3 linked regions of the Methylocaldum szegediense genome follow. The protein of the gene in region 2 interacts with the protein of the main gene of each other region in a pairwise test. Links are inferred from orthologs where the notes say so. Each region holds a gene or a part of one and is shown on either strand. Other genes may lie near its edges.

Evidence for each region.
Region 1: the proteins of ybgC (region 2) and secA interact in binary tests that used the Escherichia coli proteins (3 or more experiments, as listed by UniProt). The link is inferred for Methylocaldum szegediense from one-to-one orthologs.
Region 3: the proteins of ybgC (region 2) and acpP interact in binary tests that used the Escherichia coli proteins (3 or more experiments, as listed by UniProt). The link is inferred for Methylocaldum szegediense from one-to-one orthologs.

What each region holds. Positions count from the first base shown.
Region 1 is NZ_OX458333.1:4,116,423-4,123,622, reverse strand. The notes cover bases 439-3,751. They hold secA (preprotein translocase subunit SecA), read right to left. Parts: upstream 3,363-3,751; coding sequence 639-3,362; downstream 439-638. Other genes in these bases: QEN43_RS17890 (DciA family protein), read left to right, coding at 3,541-3,751; argJ (bifunctional glutamate N-acetyltransferase/amino-acid acetyltransferase ArgJ), read right to left, coding at 439-627. Outside these bases: more of argJ, read right to left, coding at 1-438; more of QEN43_RS17890, read left to right, coding at 3,752-4,005; lpxC (UDP-3-O-acyl-N-acetylglucosamine deacetylase), read right to left, coding at 4,308-5,222; cell division protein FtsZ, read right to left, coding at 5,358-6,503; cell division protein FtsA, read right to left, coding at 6,549-7,200. UniProt on the Escherichia coli protein: Required for protein export, interacts with the SecYEG preprotein conducting channel.
Region 2 is NZ_OX458333.1:4,841,307-4,848,165, reverse strand. The notes cover bases 1,833-4,804. They hold ybgC (tol-pal system-associated acyl-CoA thioesterase), read right to left. Parts: upstream 3,546-4,804; coding sequence 3,120-3,545; downstream 1,833-3,119. Other genes in these bases: QEN43_RS21255 (Uma2 family endonuclease), read right to left, coding at 4,605-4,804; ruvB (Holliday junction branch migration DNA helicase RuvB), read right to left, coding at 3,546-4,574; tolQ (protein TolQ), read right to left, coding at 2,453-3,130; tolR (protein TolR), read right to left, coding at 2,010-2,408; tolA (cell envelope integrity protein TolA), read right to left, coding at 1,833-2,013. In the rest of the region: Tol-Pal system beta propeller repeat protein TolB, read right to left, coding at 1-405; more of tolA, read right to left, coding at 424-1,832; more of QEN43_RS21255, read right to left, coding at 4,805-5,165; Holliday junction branch migration protein RuvA, read right to left, coding at 5,205-5,801; crossover junction endodeoxyribonuclease RuvC, read right to left, coding at 5,798-6,304; QEN43_RS21240 (YebC/PmpR family DNA-binding transcriptional regulator), read right to left, coding at 6,314-6,859.
Region 3 is NZ_OX458333.1:3,640,225-3,646,979, forward strand. The notes cover bases 3,458-6,325. They hold acpP (acyl carrier protein), read left to right. Parts: upstream 3,458-4,710; coding sequence 4,711-4,941; downstream 4,942-6,325. Other genes in these bases: fabD (ACP S-malonyltransferase), read left to right, coding at 3,458-3,874; fabG (3-oxoacyl-ACP reductase FabG), read left to right, coding at 3,871-4,608; fabF (beta-ketoacyl-ACP synthase II), read left to right, coding at 5,026-6,267. In the rest of the region: QEN43_RS15740 (Maf family protein), read right to left, coding at 1-28; QEN43_RS15745 (YceD family protein), read left to right, coding at 211-621; rpmF (50S ribosomal protein L32), read left to right, coding at 632-823; phosphate acyltransferase PlsX, read left to right, coding at 919-1,947; QEN43_RS15760 (beta-ketoacyl-ACP synthase III), read left to right, coding at 1,944-2,909; more of fabD, read left to right, coding at 2,918-3,457; pabC (aminodeoxychorismate lyase), read left to right, coding at 6,400-6,755. UniProt on the Escherichia coli protein: Carrier of the growing fatty acid chain in fatty acid biosynthesis.

The sequences.
Region 1 (7,200 bases), 720 kb from region 2 along the record:
GCTCAAACAAGCTTGTAAGCTTGCCTGCTCGACGTTCGCATCGGTAGCGATGAAAGCCAACATGGTGGCCATATTGGGATGAATCATACCGGCGCCTTTGGCAATACCGGTGACGGTCACGGGCACACCCGACAAATCGAAGGTACGGCTCACGCCTTTCGGTCGAGTGTCGGTTGTCATAATCGCGCGCGCAGCCCGAGCCCACCCCATTTCGTCCAAGGCGCTTAAGGCTTCGGGTAAAGCCGATTCGATCTTTTCTACAGGAAGATACTCGCCGATAACGCCCGTCGAAAAAGGGAGCACTCGCTCGGCAGGACTGCCGGTCAAACGCGCCAATGCCCGGCAGGTGCGGCGAGCATCGTCCAGTCCCCGTTGGCCGGTGCCGGCATTGGCATTGCCGGAATTCACCAAAAGCCAGCGCGGGTGGTGGCCGAGGTGTTCCCTTGCCACGATGACAGGAGCGGCGCAAAAGGCATTTTGGGTAAAAACCGCAGCACAAATAGACCCCTCGGCCGCTTCGATCACCACGAGATCGTCGCGATCATTCCGCTTGATACCAGCGCACGCCGAGCCAAGCCGAACCCCCTTTACTTTCCGCACATTCAATTCTTCGCTTGCTACGCTCATGCGCCGCTATTTCAATCCAGTTTGCCGTGACAATGCTTGAATTTCTTCCCGGAACCGCAAGGACAAGGTTCGTTGCGCCCGACTTTTGCAACATCCCGGATATAAGGCTGTGCGGGCCGGGGTTTGACCGGCTTTTCCACGATTTCCGCTTCTTCGGGTTCAGCAGTCAGCGCGTGCGCCTCGGCGTGTTCGAAATGCATTTCTTGCGGTACGGCACGGCGCTGCTCCTCCATAACGACCACTTCCTCCTCGCTGTGCACCTGGACTTTAGACACAATACCGATCACCTCGTGTTTGATGCCATCCAGCATCGAGGTGAACATCTCGAACGCCTCGCGTTTGTACTCCTGTTTCGGATCCTTCTGTGCGTAACCTCGCAGATGAATGCCTTGGCGCAAGTGGTCCATGGCTGCCAGATGCTCTTTCCAGGCGTTATCGAGAACTTGCAGCATGACCGTTTTCTCGAAATGGCGCATGACCGGTTCGCCGATCGCGGCACTTTTTTCCCGGTAAATCGTTTCCATCTGGTCGATGATTTTCGCTAGCAAACGGTTCTCGTCCAGGCGCGAATCCTCATCCAACCATTGCTGCACAGGCAACTTCGCCCCGAATTCCCGCAACAGTGTTTCCTCCAGTCCTTTGACGTCCCACTGCTCTTCCAAGGTATGCGGCGGAATGAACTGGGTGAATATCTGGCCAAGGACATCGCGGCGCATGTTGGTAATCGCCTCGGAAATATCGTCAGCCTCCATCAGTTCGTCACGCATGTGGTACACCACCTTGCGCTGATCGTTGGCGACGTTGTCATACTCCAGCAACTGCTTGCGAATGTCGAAGTTGCGCGCCTCCACCTTACGTTGCGCGCTCTCGATAGCCCGTGTCACCCACGGGTGCTCGATCGCCTCACCTTCCTTCATACCCAGCTTCTGCATCAGAACCGCCACCCGGTCGGAAGCAAAAATGCGCATCAAAGGATCTTCCAGGGACAAATAGAATCGTGACGAACCGGGGTCACCCTGCCGTCCGGACCTTCCCCTCAACTGATTGTCGATACGCCGCGATTCGTGTCTCTCCGACCCGATGACATGCAACCCCCCGGCTTCTACGACCTGGGCATGACGGGCTTTCCACTCTTCTTTCAAGCGGGCCACAGTTGCCTGATCGTTGGGATCGACTGACGCCAAATCCTCTTCCAGGCTGCCTCCGAGAACGATATCGGTACCGCGCCCAGCCATATTAGTCGCAATAGTCACCGCACCGGGCTTGCCGGCCTGCGCGATGATGTGGGCCTCCTTCTCGTGATGTTTAGCGTTCAGTACCTGATGTGGAATACCCTCTTTACGCAGCAGCCCCGAGAGAAACTCCGAGTTTTCGATGGATGTGGTTCCCACCAGTACCGGTTGGCCGCGTTTCACACACCCGCGGATATCCTCGATGATGGCGTTGTATTTCTCTCGAACGGTCAGATAAACCAGATCGCCGAGATCTTGCCGAATCATGGGACGGTTGGTTGGGATGACGACGACTTCCAGGCCGTAGATTTGATGAAATTCGGCCGCCTCGGTGTCGGCCGTACCGGTCATGCCTGCCAGTTTGTCGTAAAGCCGGAAATAATTCTGAAACGTGATGGAAGCCAGCGTCTGATTTTCGTTTTGGACCGGCACGTTCTCCTTCGCCTCAACGGCCTGATGCAGACCTTCGGACCACCGACGTCCCGGCATCGCGCGACCGGTAAACTCATCTACGATGATGACCTGATTGTCCCGAACGATATAGTCGACGTCCCGCTGGAACAGCGCATGCGCCCTCAGACTCGCGTTGATGTAATGCATGAGCCGGATATTAACCGCGTCGTACAGACTTTCATCCGCATTGATCAGCCCTTGCTGAACCAGCAACTTCTCGATGCGCTCGTGGCCCTCTTCAGTGAGATAAACCTGCCGGGATTTTTCGTCGACGGTGTAATCGCCGTGGGCGCCTTCCTTTTCCTGGCGCTTAAGGTGAGGTATGAGCGCGTTGATCTTGTGGTACAGGTCGCTACGGTCCTCGGTCGGTCCTGAAATAATCAGGGGCGTCCGTGCCTCGTCGATCAAAATGGAGTCAACTTCGTCGACGATCGCGAAATACCTATCTCGCTGTACCCTTTGATCCCGGGAAAACGCCATATTGTCCCGGAGGTAATCAAAACCGAACTCGTTGTTGGTGCCATAGGTGATGTCGGCCGCGTAGGATGCACGACGCTCCTCCGCGCTAAGGCCGCTTATGATGACACCCACAGATAGTCCGAGAAAATTGTAGATCTTTCCCATCCACTCGGCGTCGCGGCGCGCTAGATAGTCGTTGACGGTCACGACATGCACGCCTCTACCGGGCAGTGCATTCAGGTACGCCGCCAAGGTGGCGACCAGCGTCTTACCTTCGCCGGTCTTCATTTCCGCGATTTTGCCGTCGTGGAGAACCATCCCGCCGATGAGCTGAACATCGAAGTGGCGCATATTTAAAACGCGCGAAGACGCCTCCCTGACGGCGGCGAAAGCCTCTGGCAACAAATCGTCGAGCGTTTCGCCTTCGTTCAGACGTTGCCTGAACTCTTGGGTCTTTTGCCGTAACGCATCATCCGACAGACTCTGGAACTGCGGTTCCAGGGCATTGATCTTCTTGACGAGTTTGCGTTTTCTATTGATGATTCTTTCGTTGCGACTGCCAACGATTTTTTTTACCAGCTTGCCAAGCATTGCGGTTTAATTCCGAGTCCAAACGAATAAACAATCAAACGATGATACCGCAAATCCACAGTATTTATAATGAGTTCAGAGTCTCATCGAGCTTTATCAGGAGTCGAAGGAAAGAGCCCTCAGCAAAGGTGGGTTCGATTCGGCAAACCACCGGGCCGTCACCGGATTGAAGTCTAAAATGCACCGCCCCGAACCCGTTGCGGGGCTCTGCCAAGGGGCCGCGCTTCAACTGATCCGCGCTCAGATCGAAAAGCACCGTCAGATACTCGATGCAGCCAGAAAGGCACTGCCGAAGTTTCTCGCCGACCATTGCATAGATTGCGTCATAAAGCCGGACCGGCTGATTCTCTACGTAGACTCGCCGGCTTGGGCCGCACAAATTCGATTCTACGCACCGCACCTCTTATCCACGGTCCAACAGTCGACCGGCCATCGGTTTCAGGACTTGGTAACCCGTAACACTTTTCCCGTCACTACAAAGCCGCGGCGCAAACCTATCGGCGTCTCGTCGCCTGGATTCGTGGCCAAACTCTTGAAAGATTGCGCATTGTCATCGCCGTCTGGGGAACTCAAGGACGCGCTATTACGGCTGAGCCAAACGGTGCTTACGCTAAGGAACTCGCCGTCCCAAGAAATCGATTGAACCAAAACGGCGGCTGGTGCCATGACAGGCCCGGACTCGCCCGGTCAACGAACTATGCCGGAGAAGCCGAATCTGCGCGCTCACCTTACGCTCGTGAAACAAGGAAGAAATTTTTGACCAAAATGCCGTTTTAGGGCGAATAACACGCCGATGATAAGCTCCCCAGCCCCAGGGAATTAGGATTGCTCGGGAAACGAGCGGTGCGGCGGATAATTCGACATCGGCCTCGCTGCCACAGTTCCGTTTAGGATTCGGTTTCGATTGATCATAGAGCCCAGAAAAGGCTCGGAACTAAACGTGAATCAACCGGCGGCCTGGGCTGCTCTCATGAAATAAATCGGCAACACGTCATCTTCCATGTAAGTCACCAATTCCCAAGCATCTTTCTGCTTGAGCAACTCCATAAGCAAGCGATTGTTCAGACCGTGCCCGGATTTATGGCCGGTAAACGAACCGATAAGGCTGTGCCCCAAAAGATAAAGGTCTCCAATCGCATCCAAAATCTTGTGTTTCACAAATTCATCCGCGCAACGCAAACCATCTTCGTTCAAAACACGATAATTATCCACCACGATAGCGTTATCCATGCTGCCGCCCAAGGCCAATCGCCGTTTGCGCAGGGCTTCGATATCGCGCATGAAACCGAAGGTTCTCGCGCGGCTCACTTCCTTCACGAAAGACGTAGAAGAAAAGTCGATGCTGGCTGTCTGTACCTCCTTGCGAAACGCGGGGTGCTCGAAGTCGATCGTGAAAGTGACTTTAAAGCCTTCGTATGGTTCAAAACTAGCCCATTTGTCGCCGTCTTCGACCTTCAGTTTGCGTTTGATCCTGATGAAGCGCTTCGGTGCGTTTTGTTCCTGGACGCCGGCCGATTGAATGAGAAATACAAACGGCCCTGCGCTACCATCCATGATGGGGACTTCCGGGGCACTGACATCGACGTAGGCATTGTCGATGCCCAGCCCCGCGAAGGCAGACAAGAGGTGCTCGACGGTGGAAATTTTCACATCACCCTTGACAAGGGTCGTTGACAGGGTGGTTTCGCCGACATTTTCCGGTCTCGCCTCGATTATGACGGGTTCAGGCAAATCCACGCGGCGGAATACGATACCAACGTTCGGAGCAGCTGGACGAAGGGTCAAATAAACCTTCTCCCCGGTGTGCAGCCCGACGCCGGTACCTCTGATGACATTTTTAAGTGTTCTTTGCCTGATCATTCGATTCACCTGTCTTGTTCTAATTATCCCCCAAAAATCCTTCATACAGCCCTGCATAGTCAAGCTGCTTAGGCGGGACAACCTGCAGGGCAGAAAGGAGCGACGGGGCGGACCGAAACGTCCCCACTAACTTCTTCAGTCGGCTTGGCGCCGCAAAAATGCCGGGATATCCAAATAATCAAGGTCCATATCTTTCTTCGTCTCCGCGCGTACATCGTGCTTGGGTTGCTTGCGGATTACCGTCGGACGCTGTAACTGGTCATAATCGATTTCACCGGTGTGCTTATGCACCAATTTGATCGGCGCCTCGTTGGTCTGGCGCTGGTTGCTCAAACCCGTAGCAACCACTGTAACCCTCACTTCGTCATCCAACTCCGGATCGATGGCGGTACCGATCACGACGATCGCATCATCCGAAGCGAAGTCTCTTATCGCGTCGCCCACTTCGTTGAATTCGCCTATGGAGAGCGTCTGGCATGCGGTCACATTGACCAGAACGCCGCGCGCACCTTGCAGATTAATGTCTTCGAGCAAGGGGCTGGCGATGGCCTTTTCCGCAGCCTGGCGCGCGCGGTGTTCGCCTGTCCCGACGCCAGTACCCATCATGGCCATCCCCATCTCGGACATTACCGTACGCACGTCGGCAAAATCCACGTTGATGAGCCCTGGGCGGGTGATGAGATCGGCAATGCCCTGCACAGCGCCAAGCAAAACGTCGTTCGCTGCGGCAAATGCGTTGATCAGACTGACGTCTTTACCCAACACCGTCAGAAGCTTCTCGTTCGGAATCGTAATCAGCGAATCGACGAACTGCCCGAGTTCCTCAATGCCCTTTTCGGCCACGCTGCGGCGTTTCTTACCCTCGAATGGAAACGGTTTGGTTACAACAGCAACCGTAAGAATACCGGCCTCCTTGGCAATCTCGGCAATCACAGGCGCCGCTCCCGTCCCGGTTCCGCCCCCCATACCGGCCGTAATGAAAACCATGTCGGCTCCTTCCAGAACTTCCATGATGCGATCGCGGTCGTCCAATGCCGCCTGCCGACCGATTTCCGGGTTCGCTCCCGCCCCTAATCCTTTGGTCAGCGCATTTCCCAATTGAATCACCGATTTTGCCTTAATACTCTTTAATGCTTGCGCATCGGTATTGGCGCATATGAATTCGACCCCTTCGACATGGCTGTTGACCATATGATTTACGGCGTTTCCGCCACCACCACCGACCCCGATAACCTTGATTACCGCATTTTGGCTATAAGAATCCACTAATTCGAATTGCATTGTTTCCACCCCGTTTTAAACTCACTTCCACTCGAATTTTCAATCCTAAAAATTCCCCGTGAACCAATTTTTCATCCTTGCCAACAACCCTCTGATGCCGGTTCCCAAAGGCATGTATCTCCCTGCCAGCGCCTGGTGCTGATTGCCGAACAAAAGCAATCCGACGCCGGTCGCATAAATCGGATTGCGAATCACATCGGTCAGACCGGTGACGTATTGCGGCAAACCCAAGCGTACCGGCATGTGAAAAATTTCTTCCGCTAACTCGACTAATCCCTCGACCTTGGCGCTACCACCGCTCAGCACGATCCCGGCCGCGATCAAATCCTCGAAACCGCTCCGGCGCAGTTCCTGCTGCACTAGCAACAGCAACTCCTCGTAACGCGGCTCGACAATTTCAGCGAGATTCAGGCGGGAAATCTGGCGCGCCGGTCTATCGCCGATGCTGGGTACCTCGATCGTGTCCTCCAGCTTGGCCAATTGGGTTAACGCACAGGCGTGTTTGATCTTGATTTCTTCGGCAAACTGGGTTGGCGTTCTAAGCGCGACTGCAATATCGTTCGTCACCTGATCGCCGGCAATGGGAATGACGGCCGTATGGCGAATCGCTCCGTCGGTGAATACCGCGACGTCGGTTGTGCCGCCGCCGATATCCACCAAGCAAACCCCGAGCTCCTTCTCGTCCTCTGTCAACACA
Region 2 (6,859 bases):
GAACGGGACTCTAGCGCTCGTCAGCAAAGTTCCGTTTATCGCATCGTACAGGAAGAATTCGGCCTCGTACTGGCTTCCACTACCAGGCTGCACCCGCCCTATAACTAGATAATCCTGCTTCAAGAGCTGCCAGGTCCGGAATCGGACTTGCTCGGGCGCCGTTGGCGTTTCCAGCATTTCGCTTTCCGGCAAAGGTTTGAAGCGTCCGCTGCGCCCCAAATCGGCGGCAACGATGCTACCAATGTTATCGCCCGGCAAAATCGGTTGACCGAATGGCACCACGGCAATCGGCATAGCTCCCTCGACGCCTCGGGTAATTTCCACGTTCAGCTCGGCGCGCGCCCAGCCACTGAAGAGCATAAATAACGCGCTCAAAAGGAAAACGCTGCGAAATCGTCTAATCATCAAACACCTGGACAAGAATTATTCGGGCTTGAATGTGAATGTAAATGAACGGAGTTGCTCCGCCACTTTAGGATCACTGGGCCAAGGCAAAGGCGAAGCCTTGCGCACGGCAGCCTCGGCGGATCGATCGAATGCCGAATCGCCGCTGCTCTTGATAACTTGTGCATCCGTCACTTCGCCACCAGGAAGCGTACGCACTCGAATTATACAGGACAGCCCACTCTTGGCCGACGGCGGACGAAGCCACGCGCGTGTAACTTTCGGTTTGATATAGGTATTCGCCCAGTCGCTCGCTGCTTGCTTGGCCTGCTGTTCCATCGCGGCGCGATGTTCTTCCTCGAGCTGCTGACGCAATGCTAGCTCGCGTTCAGCCTGCAGCCTGCGCGCCTCCTCCTCAGCCTTCCGTTTGGCCTCAGCCTCGGCTTTACGGCGGGCCTCTTCTTCCGCCTTGCGGCGTGCTTCTTCGGCTTTCCGCTTCGCCTCGGCTTCTGCCTTCTGCTTGGCTTCCAGCTCTGCTTTACGTTTCGCCTCGGCTTCCGCCTTCTGCTTCGCTTCCAGTTCGGCTTTCCGCTTGGCTTCGGCTTCTGCTTTCTGTTTGGCCTCTAGTTCTGCTTTACGTTTCGCCTCAGCCTCCGCCTTCTGCTTCGCTTCCAGTTCGGCTTTCCGTTTCGCTTCGGCCTCGGCTTTACGCCGAGCCTCTTCTTCCGCTTTCCGCTTGGCTTCAGCTTCAGCCTTCTGTTTGGCCTCTAGCTCAGCTTTCCGCTTCGCTTCGGCTTCCGCTTTCTGCTTAGCTTCCAGTTCGGCTTTCCGTTTCGCTTCGGCCTCGGCTTTACGCCGAGCCTCTTCTTCCGCTTTCCGCTTCGCTTCGGCTTCTGCCTTCTGCTTGGCTTCCAGCTCTGCTTTACGTTTCGCCTCGGCTTCCGCTTTCTGCTTCGCTTCCAGTTCAGCTTTCCGCTTGGCTTCGGCTTCCGCCTTCTGCTTGGCTTTCAGTTCGGCTTTCCGTTTCGCTTCGGCCTCGGCTTTACGCCGAGCCTCTTCTTCCGCTTTCCGCTTGGCTTCAGCTTCCGCTTTCCGCTGAGCTTCGAGCTCAGCCTGCCGACGTTCTTCCTCCTGGCGCTTCCTTGCTTCGGCCTCGGCTTTGCGCAGAGCCTGTTCTTCCGCCCGACGCTTGGCTTCCTGTTCGGCCTGCCTGGATTCCTCGGCTTTGCGTTTCTGCTCGGCAAGGCGCTTGGCTTCCTCCTGGCGCCTTCTTTCCTCGGCCTCGGCTTTGCGCTGGGCTTCCAATTCGGCTTGCCGCCTGGCCTCTTCCTCCTGTTTGCGTTTCAGCGCCTCCGCTTCGGCCTGCTTTCGGCGTTCGGCTGCCTCTTGAGCGCGCCGCTCCTCTTCTAGCTTTTCCCGACGGGCTTGCTCCGCAATCCGTTTGGCTTGCCGGCCACGCTCGATCTGAAATTCATCGACCGCTATCGCCTGAATAATTTCAGGCTGGATTGGTTGTTTAATCGGCGTGATCGAATCGAACTGAACCGCAAAAAGAAGGATTAGAACAGCATGCAGCGCGAGGGACAGAGCGAACGGCCCGCGATAGCGTTTAAAATCGCGATGACTCATTCGTCCTCGGCCGGGCTCGTCATCAATCCGACGCTGGGCACGCCCGCGTTTTTGAGCGAGGCCATGACAGAGACAACCTTCCCGTAATTCACGGTCTTGTCACCTCGGATCAGGACCGGGAGCCCCGGCTTTTTCTGGAGCGCATCCGTGACTCTTACAGTCAGTTCGTCGGAATCGACTTCGACGTCGCCCTCATTGCCGGCGTCCACGAATAGCCGGCCTTCGGCATCGATCGACACGATGATGGGTAAATCCTGCTGAGGATCGATAGTTCTAGCCTCGGCTTGGGGAAGGTCGACGTCAACCCCGGTTTGGAGCAGCGGTGCCGTCACCATGAAAATGATCAGAAGCACCAGAGTAACGTCGATATAAGGAACGACATTGATTTCAGCCATGGGCCTGCGGCGACGGCCGCGCCCACTTCCCCCTGATGACACATTCATTTGGTGTGCGCCTGACGATGCAATAAGCTCAAAAACTCTTCCGTGAACGCTTCATATCGATTGGCTAGCCGCCCGATGTCGGTCGAATACCTGTTATAGGCCATGACCGCCGGGATCGCGGCGAATAAGCCCATGGCGGTCGCCACCAGCGCTTCGGAAATACCGGGCGCCACCATAGCCAGGGTCGCCTGCTTGACGTTGCCGAGCGATCGGAACGAGTTCATGATGCCCCACACGGTGCCGAACAATCCGACATACGGGCTTGTGGAACCGACCGTGGCGAGGAATGGCAAGCGCTCGTCCAGGTTTTCCAACTCGCGATTCAAGGCCACACGCATCACACGCTGAGTCCCTTCCATGACAGCGTCAGGCCCAATGTTTGGCTGCTGTCGGAGCCGCGCGAATTCTTTGAACCCGGCCATAAAGATGTTCTCGAGCCCTTCGGTTCCGTGATCCTCGCGGGCCAGTTGCCGGTAAAGATCGGCGAGGTCTATCCCTGACCAGAAACGCTCTTCGAACTCTTCCGAAGTCTCCTCGGCGCGCCGGATCTCCTTGTATTTCGAAAAAATGAAAGTCCATGAGATGACCGATGCCAGTACCAGAACGAGCATGACGATCTGGACGACGGGGCTCGCTTCGGTAATTAACTTGAATATGGAGAGTTCAGAGGTCATTGTTTAGCTGTTGCAACAAAAAGTCAGGAATGGCCGTGGGCCGAAAGGTTTCGGCGGCAAGACAAACGATACGCACACGCGCTTCGCACACGAGTTCGTCATCTTGTCGCACCGCCCGTTGGTTGAACATGAAACTTGCCGACTTCAACTGCTCTACTTCGGCGGACACCCAAAGCAGCTCGTTGAACCTCGCGGCTTTTACGTAGTCGATGTGCATCGAGCGAACAGCGAACAAGATGCCGTGTCGGGTTCGAAGCTCATCCTGCTCGAATCCCAACGAACGTAAAAATTCGGTCCTTGCCCGCTCGAAAAATCTGAGATAGCTAGCGTGATAAACCACGCCGCCAGCATCGGTGTCTTCGTAATATACGCGGACGGGCCAGCGAAACCCGGTTTGTTCGGAAATATCCCCCAACTAAAAAAGCTCCTCGTTCACATTGAGAGTCTTCGGCGGCTCCAAACCAAAATGGAGATAAGCCGTGCGCGTCGCAACCCGCCCCCTGGGTGTGCGCATGATAAAGCCTTGTTGGATCAGATAAGGCTCGAGAACGTCTTCGATCGTGCCGCGCTCTTCGCTGATCGCGGCGGCGATATTGTCGAGCCCCACTGGACCGCCTTCGAACTTCTCGATCATGGTACGCAGCAGCTTGCGGTCGAGCTGATCGAAGCCGTTATGGTCGACGTTCAGCATTTCCAACGCTTTGCTGGCCACCTCGGCGGTGACCCGGCCGTCCGCCATGACCTCGGCGAAATCCCGAACCCGCCGCAACAATCGGTTAGCGATACGCGGCGTTCCACGCGACCGGCGAGCGATTTCACGAGCGCCTTCGGGGCTGATTTCGACGCCGAGGATTTTGGCCGAGCGGGTGACGATCTGAGTCAGTTCCTCTGGGGTATAGAACTCCAGGCGGTGAACGATTCCGAATCGGTCGCGCAAAGGCGATGTCAAAAGTCCGGCCCGCGTGGTCGCACCTACCAAAGTAAACGGCGGGATGTCCAGCTTGATCGAACGCGCGGCCGGGCCTTCGCCGATCATGATGTCGATCTGGTAGTCCTCCATCGCTGGGTAGAGAACCTCCTCCACCATCGGGCTCAGGCGATGGATCTCGTCGATGAAAAGAACGTCGCGTGGCTCCAGATTGGTCAGCAAAGCCGCCAAATCCCCTGCCTTTTCCAGCACCGGCCCTGAGGTCTGGCGTAAGCTAACACCCATTTCGTTCGCGATGATGTTGGCGAGAGTCGTTTTCCCGAGGCCCGGCGGACCGAAAATTAGTACGTGATCCAAAGCTTCGCGCCGCGCCAAAGCTGCTTGTATGAAGATCGCCATCTGCTCGCGCATGGCCGCCTGGCCGATATAGTCGTCCAGACGCCGCGGACGGATGGCGCGGTCAACTGCATCTTCGTCGGGGGAACCGGCTGGATTGACGAGACGATGGGTGGGCATGGTCACAATGATGGCCTCGTTAAGTGGCAACTACTCCGTCCACAACTCCCCCAACGCCCATTTGACGGCTTCGAAGGGCGGAACGGAAACCCGGCAATCGCCGGCATGGGTTTGCGCTAGCAACCAGCGCCCCTGCTGATTTTCGTACGCTTCGAGAACCCGCGTGTCGGGGTCGACCAGCCAGGCATGGGCCACACCCAAGGAACCGTAGAGCGGAAGCTTTTCGGCGCGGTCATCGCGGGCCGTAGATGGCGAGAGCACTTCGCAAATCCAATCCGGTACGCATTCGAACCAGGCGGTATCCGGTAGACGCGGCATCCTCTCCCGCCGCCATCCGGCCAGATCCGGTACCAGGACGTGCCCATCGAGATGGAGTTCCGGCTCGTCCAGGATCCACCAACCGCCGGGGCCGCCATCACCAAGATTGAAGGGACCGCCAATACGGATCCCGAGGTTCGACGACGCAAAAGCATGGCGTGGCGCCGGACGGGGATGAGTGACCAGGCGTCCGTAAATGATTTCCCCCACCAGATTGGGCGGAAGGGCTCGAATGTCTTCGTAGGTCGCGGGTCTAATCGCTGGATTCGCCATGGCTGCTTGGATTCTATCGTATCAAAGTTCAGCCAGTTTTTACTTGGCCGCGGACTGCAAGGCCAAACGAATGATCTCCTCGCTGCTCTTCCCGTCGACCTGAACCTTCCGCACCAGACTGTGAGCATCCTGCGGCTTGAACCCCAGGGCAATCAACGCGCTAACCGCATCGTCCACCGGGCTCGGTGATGGTATCGATAGAGACCCAGCTCCGGGCAGGTTGACCAGGGGCAATTCGGGCAGGCGATCCCGCATTTCGATGATCAAGCGTTCTGCGGTCTTCTTGCCGACCCCGGGCAAACGCACAAGACGGGCTGTATCCTGGGCTTCCACGCAACGGTGGAACTCTTCGGCGCTCAAGCCCGACAGAATCGCCAAGGCGAGCTTCGCACCGACGCCGCTGACACGGATCAGACTGCGGAACAAGGCTCGTTCCGCTTCGGACAGGAAGCCAAACAGGTTGTGGGCATCCTCCCGTATCGCGAGATGAGTGTACAGCATCACCTCTTCGCCGATATCCGGCAGTTTGTAGAACGTCGACATCGGCGCGTCGATCTCGTACCCGACGCCGCGTACGTCCAACAAAAGAGAAGGCGGTTTCTTGGCCACCACCACGCCGCGCAGAAATCCGATCATCGCGGGACGGCTCCTGCACGTTCCAAACGCCGCAAGGTCTGCCGGTGATGGATATGACACAAGGCCACGCCCAAAGCATCGCTGGCGTCCAACTGAAGCGGCGAAGAATACTTTAGCAAGAAACGCACCATGTGCTGGACCTGTAGCTTGTCCGCACTTCCTTTCCCGACCAAAGCCTGTTTGACTTGCCGCGCGGCATACTCGTGAACCGGTAAACCCGCGGCCAGACCGCCGCAGATGGCCGCTCCTCTGGCCTGCCCGAGCTTTAGAGCGGAATCGGCATTCTTGTGCATGAACACCTGCTCGATGGCCATTTCATCGGGCTGGAATTCGAGTGCGATTTTATAGACGCCGTCGTAGATTTGCTTGAGGCGTGCAGGAAAAGGATCCGTTTCCGTGCGGATACATCCGCAAGCGAGCAATACGGGTCCCCTGTCGCTGTCGCGAACAACACCGTAACCGGTACGGCGCGACCCTGGGTCTAGTCCTAAAACGACTGTCACGTCGCCTCTTTAACCGATCTGGGCGAGGATCTCCTCGCTGATATCGGCGTTGGAATAAACATTTTGCACGTCGTCCAAATCCTCGAGCCGTTCCAACAGGCGAATCATCTTCTCCGCGTCATCCCTGCCCAGGGACACGCTGGTATTGGCGCGCATGGTCACTTCGGCGCTCTCCGGCGTAAGTCCGGCCTGCACGAGCGAATCCCGCACCGTTTCGAACCGCTCCGGAGCAACCAATACATCGATCGAGCCGTCGTCGTTGCTGACGATATCGTCCGCTCCGGCTTCAAGAGCGACCTCCATCACCCGGTCCTCGTCGACACCCGCCGGATAGCTGATGATGCCGGTTTTGGAAAACAAATAGGCTACGGAGCCGTCGGTGCCCAGATTGCCACCCGCCTTGGCAAAGGCATGGCGCACTTCTGAAACCGTGCGATTCCGATTGTCGGTCAGGCAATTCACCATCACCGCGATGCCGCCAGGGCCGTAGCCCTCGTAGCGCACTTCCTCGTAATTATCGCCTTCGGCGGTACCGCTACCTTTCTTAATGGCCCG
Region 3 (6,755 bases), 1.2 Mb from region 2 along the record:
AGCTGGAAGCCAGAACAATTTTTGTCATGGAGTCGGATTTGAGTTAAAGATTTGAGCGGTCGAAAGAGGTATACGTGAAGCTATTTTGACACCTTTTCACATTTCTCGATATCATTGCACGTTATGCTTGACTGTTTGCCAAACTCAATCGATCCGTTAGAGTATGCGGACAAGAGGCGCAGGATCGTCGGATCGGTGCCTTTGAACGAGATGTCTCGCGTACGGGACATGGTGCTCAATGAGAAAGGCGAGGCAAAAGTCGATCTCGAATTTCGGAAAGAAGGCCGGCGAGCAGTCGTTTCCGGGTGGGTCGAGGCTGATCTCGAGCTGGAGTGCCAGTGTTGTTTGGAGCCTTTGGACTGGCCGGTACGCAGCAAAGTACACCTAGGCATCGTCAGTACCATCGATGAAGGAAATCTGTTGCCAGAACCGCTTGAGCCTTTGCTTCTCGATGAAACGGGTATGATCGATCCTGCGGACATCGTTGCTGACGAATTGGTGTTGGCGATTCCGCCGATTCCCCAACACCCTCAGTGTGCTTTGCCTAAGACGGAAACCGATGCTGAATCCCGCGAGAATCCTTTCGCCGTATTGGCGCAACTCAAAAATAGTCGACAGTAGGAGCTCTTAAATGGCCGTACAGCAAAATCGTAAAACGCGTTCCAAGCGAGGTATGCGTCGTTCGCATGATGCATTGAAAGCTAAAGCGCTTTCCATTGAACCCACCACAGGCGAAGTCCATCTCCGGCACCATGTCAGCCCGGATGGATATTATCGCGGGCGCAAAGTGATCACCAGCAAAGAGGAGTCGAGCGAAGAATAGTTTCGATATCCTGATCGATTCGGGGAGCCGAAGTTTTCGCGATTTCTTTTTGTTGTTTCTGCTGAGTTTGCCGCTCGATTGATTGAATAATAACTATGAGTAAGAAGCCGACCATCGCTGTGGATGCCATGGGCGGCGATCACGGTCCCGCCGTGATCGTTCCGGCGGCTCTGGATAGTGTCGAAAGCAATCCTCATTTAAACCTGATTTTCGTGGGTGACGAAGCTGTCTTGAAGCAGCACCTTGGGGCGGCGTTAACACGCTTCGGCGACCGGCTTCGCATTCATCACGCCTCCGAAACGGTGGAAATGCACGAGTCTCCGGCTAAGGCTCTCCGTAGCAAGAAGGATTCATCCATGCGAGTTGCCATTGACCTGGTCAAGAGCGGCCTTGCCGATGCGTGTGTCAGTGCCGGGAATACCGGTGCCTTAATGGCGATCGCAAAATTCGTTCTCAAAACGATACCAGGGATCGACCGGCCAGCCATTATCTCTGCTGTGCCGTCCATGGGAGGCCATACCCATGTTCTGGATCTCGGAGCTAATGTTGACTGCTCGGCAGAGCATCTCTATCAATTTGCCGTGATGGGGTACGAGCTCGTTCGCGCAGTGGAGGAAAAGGAGCACCCACGGGTAGGATTGCTGAATATCGGCGAGGAAGAAATCAAAGGCAACGAACAGGTCAAGGAAGCTGCGAAATTGTTGGCTGACGCCCACATCAATTTTATCGGTTACGTCGAAGGAAACGATCTTTACTCGGGGAACGTGGATATCGTCGTGACCGACGGCTTTGTCGGTAATGTGGCGCTCAAAACCAGTGAGGGGCTCGCCAAAATGATCAATCATTCAATCAAGCAAGCATTCAGCAAGAATTTTTTAACCAAACTGGCCGGCTTGGCAGCTATGCCTGTACTTCGCTCCTTCAAAGAGCAATTTGATCACCGACGCTACAACGGAGCCAGTTTGCTGGGACTGCGTGGCATCGTGATCAAGAGTCACGGCAATGCCGACCGTTTGGCCTTCGCAAATGCGATTGGCATCGCTGTCCGGGAGGTCGAGAAAGCCGTCCCAACTCGTATCGGCGAGCGGATCGCTGAAATTTTCGCCGAGAGGAAAACCGCGTGAGACGGTACTCTCGGATCCTCGGAACCGGCGGCTATCTCCCCGAAACTATTCTCACCAACGACCAGATCGCTCAGACCGTCGATACGTCTGATGCCTGGATCGTCGAACGGACGGGTATTCGCGAGCGTCGCATCGCCGGGGAGCACGAAACGGCTTCCAGCATGGCGGAACATGCAGCTCGTCAGGCTTTGCAGTCGGCTGGAATCGAACCGGGAGCGATCGACCTCATTATCGTTGCAACCTGTACGCCCGATCGTGTTTTTCCCAGTACCGCTTGTTTGTTACAGCAGCGGTTGGGCATCCAAAATTGTGCAGCATTCGACGTTCAGGCAGCGTGCTCCGGATTCATATACGCACTCAGTATCGCTGACCAGTATGTCAGGGCAGGAACCGCCCGGCGGGTTCTTGTCGTAGGGAGTGAAGTCATTTCGCGTATCGTCGACTGGTCGGATCGTACAACCTGTATCCTTTTCGGCGACGGTGCGGGAGCGGTCGTGCTCGAAGCTTCGGATGAGCCAGGGATTTTAAGCACTCATATCCATTCGGATGGGCAATACCAGCATCTCTTGTACGTGCCAAATTCCCACAGCATTGGAAACGGCGAAGACAAAGATCGATTCCTGAGAATGCAAGGGAACGAGGTCTTCAAGATCGCTGTCAATACGCTCGGACGCATTGTGGACGAGACCTTGGCCGCCAATAATCTGCAGAAATCGGATATCCACTGGCTAGTGCCTCACCAAGCCAATATACGTATCATCGCCGCTACGGCAAAAAAGCTGCACCTGCCCATGGACCGCGTGGTGACGACCATCGAGAAGCAAGGTAATACATCGGCGGCTTCGGTACCGCTCGCTTTGAATGAAGCGGTTCGCGACGGTCGGATTCAGCGCGGACAAATGATCTTGATGGAAGCTTTCGGCGGTGGTTTTGCGTGGGGCTCGGCCCTAATCCGGTATTAGGGGAATTTATGTCTACACATCGCGTCGACGAAGGCTTGGCATTCGTTTTTCCTGGGCAAGGCTCTCAATCCGTGGGGATGTTGGCGGAACTCGCTATGACCCAGATCGAAGTGGAGTCCACTTTTCAGACCGCATCTGAAGTACTCGGTTACGATCTCTGGGACTTGGTGCAGAATGGTCCCGAGGACCGACTCAACCTTACCCAGTTTACCCAGCCGGCCATGTTAGCCGCCGATGTTGCGGCTTGGCGGGTATGGTGCAAACACACGCCCGTTAAGCCAGCATGGATGGCGGGTCACAGTTTGGGCGAATACTCGGCTCTGGTGTGTTCGGGCGCTTTGGCGTTCGAGGATGCGGTTCGTCTTGTGGCCGAGCGCGGCCGATTGATGCAGGAAGCGGTTCCACCCGAAACCGGAGCGATGGCGGCTATTTTGGGGCTGAGCGATGATCAAGTCGTAGACGTATGTCGCAGGGCAACGACCAGAACGGAACTTGTCGCATCAGCCAATTTCAACGCTCCTGGACAAATCGTGATCGCCGGTCATCGGCCTGCGGTGACGCGGGCCATCGAACTCGCGAAAGCAGAGGGGGCCAAGCGAGCCGTCCTTTTACCGGTGAGCGTGCCGTCTCATTGTCCCTTAATGGAAAGGGCCGCCGAGGAATTTAGGGCAATGCTTGCGGATACCGCGGTCACTATCCCTGAAATCGCCGTGCTGCACAACGTGGACGTGGCGTCCCATTCGGCACCTGAAGTCATCCGGGTGGTTCTAGAAAAGCAATTGTACAGTCCTGTTCGTTGGGCCGATTCCATCCTATTCATGTCACAACAGGGCGTCACGCGTTTTGTCGAATGCGGTCCCGGTCGAGTGCTGAGTGGCTTGAACAAGCGGATTGTCCCGACGTCTAGAACCGAGGCGGTTTTTGATCCAAATTCTTTGTCTAAAGCGTTGGAGCTTGTTCAATGATGACTAAAGTCGCTATTGTAACCGGAGCCAGTCGCGGTATCGGACGTGCCATAGCGCTGCGTTTGGCGAAGGAGGGCCATACCGTGGTAGGCACGGCGACAAGTGAGTCTGGTGCCGATGCTATCTCCGCGGCTCTGACGGAGGCTGGATTCCGCGGCAAGGGCATGGTGTTGGACGTCTCGGCAGCTGGCTCAATCGAGCCGTTTTTCGAAGCCGTGAACGACGCGTTCGGGGCACCGCTCATCTTGGTCAATAACGCCGGGATTACGAGGGACAACTTGCTGATGCGGATGAAAGACGAGGAATGGGAAGACATTATCCGGACCAACCTGTCCTCCGTTTACCGCATGTGTAAAGCGGCTTTGCGCGGAATGATGAAAGCCAGGGAAGGTCGTATGATCAATATTACGTCCGTGGTCGGCGCAATGGGAAATGCCGGGCAGACCAATTATGCGGCCGCCAAAGCCGGAATCATTGGGTTCACTAAGTCGCTCGCGAGAGAAGTCGGGTCGAGGAATATCACTGTAAACGCCGTGGCCCCGGGGTTTATCGATACCGATATGACGCGTGTTCTGCCTGAAGAAAGCCGCAAGGCACTATTGGATAATATTCCGTTGGGAAGGTTAGGGGCCGCCGACGACATAGCGGGTGTGGTAGCCTTCCTCTGCTCGGAGGATGCCGCCTACATTACTGGCGAAACGATACATGTCAACGGTGGCATGTACATGGCGTAAAGCTGCCCGGTGTTTTTCCCGAAAAGGCTTGTATTCACCGGGTTTCAAATTAAAATTTCCCGACTCACTATAACCAGACAAAACAGCTGAGGATATAAAACGATGAGTGATGTAGCAGAGCGTGTTAAGAAGATCGTGGCTGAGCAATTGGGCGTGAAAGAAGAAGTCTCCAACGAAGCTTCTTTCGTCGACGATCTCGGTGCCGATTCCTTAGACACGGTCGAACTGGTGATGGCGCTGGAAGAAGAGTTTGAATGTGAGATTCCCGACGAAGACGCGGAAAAGATCACGACTGTCCAGCAAGCAATAGACTACATCGAAAGCCACATCTGATTTAGTCCTGCCGCCCCGCACGGTTTTCGGCTTGGCGGGGCAGGATTGTTTTTTGTCAATTTCCAACCCCTCTAAGGCATAACGTTGAGTAAAAGGCGCGTGGTCGTTACCGGCTTGGGCGCAGTGTCGCCGGTCGGGTTAACGGTAAGTGATTCCTGGAAAAGCGTGCTTGAAGGCAAAAGCGGTATCGCGCCTATCGAGCATTTTGACGTTTCGGATTTCTCGACCCGCTTCGGCGGCAGCGTTAGGGGATTTGATATCACCCGATACATTCCCGAAAAAGAAGCTAAGAAAATGGATGTTTTCATTCATTACGGGCTAGCGGCCAGCTGCGAAGCGTTCGAAGATTCCGGATTGGAAGTGACGGAAGAAAATGCCGAACGGATCGGCGTTGCCGTCGGTGCCGGTATCGGCGGTATCACGGGAATCGAGAACGGGCATAGCGCCTATTTAAAAGGTGGCCCGCGGAAGATTTCCCCGTTTTTCGTACCCAGCAATATCATCAACATGATTTCGGGCAACGTATCCATCAAATTCGGATTGAAAGGCCCGAATTTCGCCATTGTTACGGCTTGTACGACGGGCACCCACAATATCGGAGAGGCTGCCCGAGTAATCCAATACGGCGATGCCGATGTCATGATTGCCGGTGGTGCGGAAATGGCGACCTCGCCGACCTCATTGGGGGGATTCGCATCGGCGCGTGCCTTGTCCCGGCGTAATGATGATCCGGTCCGCGCCAGTCGTCCGTGGGACAGAGATCGCGACGGCTTCGTATTGAGCGATGGCGCCGGGGTTTTGGTGTTGGAGGAATTGGAACACGCTAAAAAGCGTGGGGCGAAAATTTACGCGGAACTGATCGGTTACGGCATGAGCGCCGACGCCTATCACATGACTCAGCCGCCGGAAAGCGGCGAAGGAGCTGCCCGCTGCATGCGCAATGCATTGAGAGATGCCGCTATCAACGCCGATCAGGTCGATTACATCAACGCTCACGGAACTTCGACGCCGGCCGGCGATATTGCAGAAACCAGAGCAGTCAAATCCGTACTCGGTGATCACGCCTACCGTACCCCGATAAGCTCGACCAAGTCCATGACCGGCCATATGCTGGGTGCCGCCGGCGGCATCGAGGCGATCTTCTCGGTTCTCGCGCTGAGAGATCAGGTCATCCCGCCGACGATCAACCTGGACAACCCAGATCCGGAATGCGATCTCGATTATGTTCCACACACGGCTCGTGAAGCGAAGTTGAACATCGTCATGTCGAACTCTTTTGGCTTCGGCGGAACGAACGGCACTTTGATTTTCAGGAAATTTAGCTGATTCTCTGGACGAATCCGACTCACGCCAGCGGTTGCCGTTGGAAATGGGGTTGGTTCATCTTTAAAAGCACGCGTTAAGCGTGCTTTTTGTTATCTTAGGACGACGAAGCATTTTAGATTCGCCGATAAGACGATGAGCGGCTCCGGTGCGTATGAAGTTTTGATTGACGGCCAGCCGATGCGCTGCGTGGATGCTGTAGACCGCGGATTTCAGTACGGCGATGGGACATTCACCACGATCACCATCCGCGAGGGGGTACCGTTATTTTGGCCTTTGCACCTTGCTCGTTTGGAACGAGACTGCCGGCAACTCCTCATCCCTTTTCCCGGAGTCGAACATCTAGAACCCGATGTGCGGACGCTTTGCGCGGCACATCCGGACGGAGTGCTGAAGATACAAATCACCCGTGGTATCGGAGGGCGCGGTTACCGGTTGCCCGAGCCGCAACGGGTGACTCGAGTCCTGAGCATACACCCACCGCCCGATTA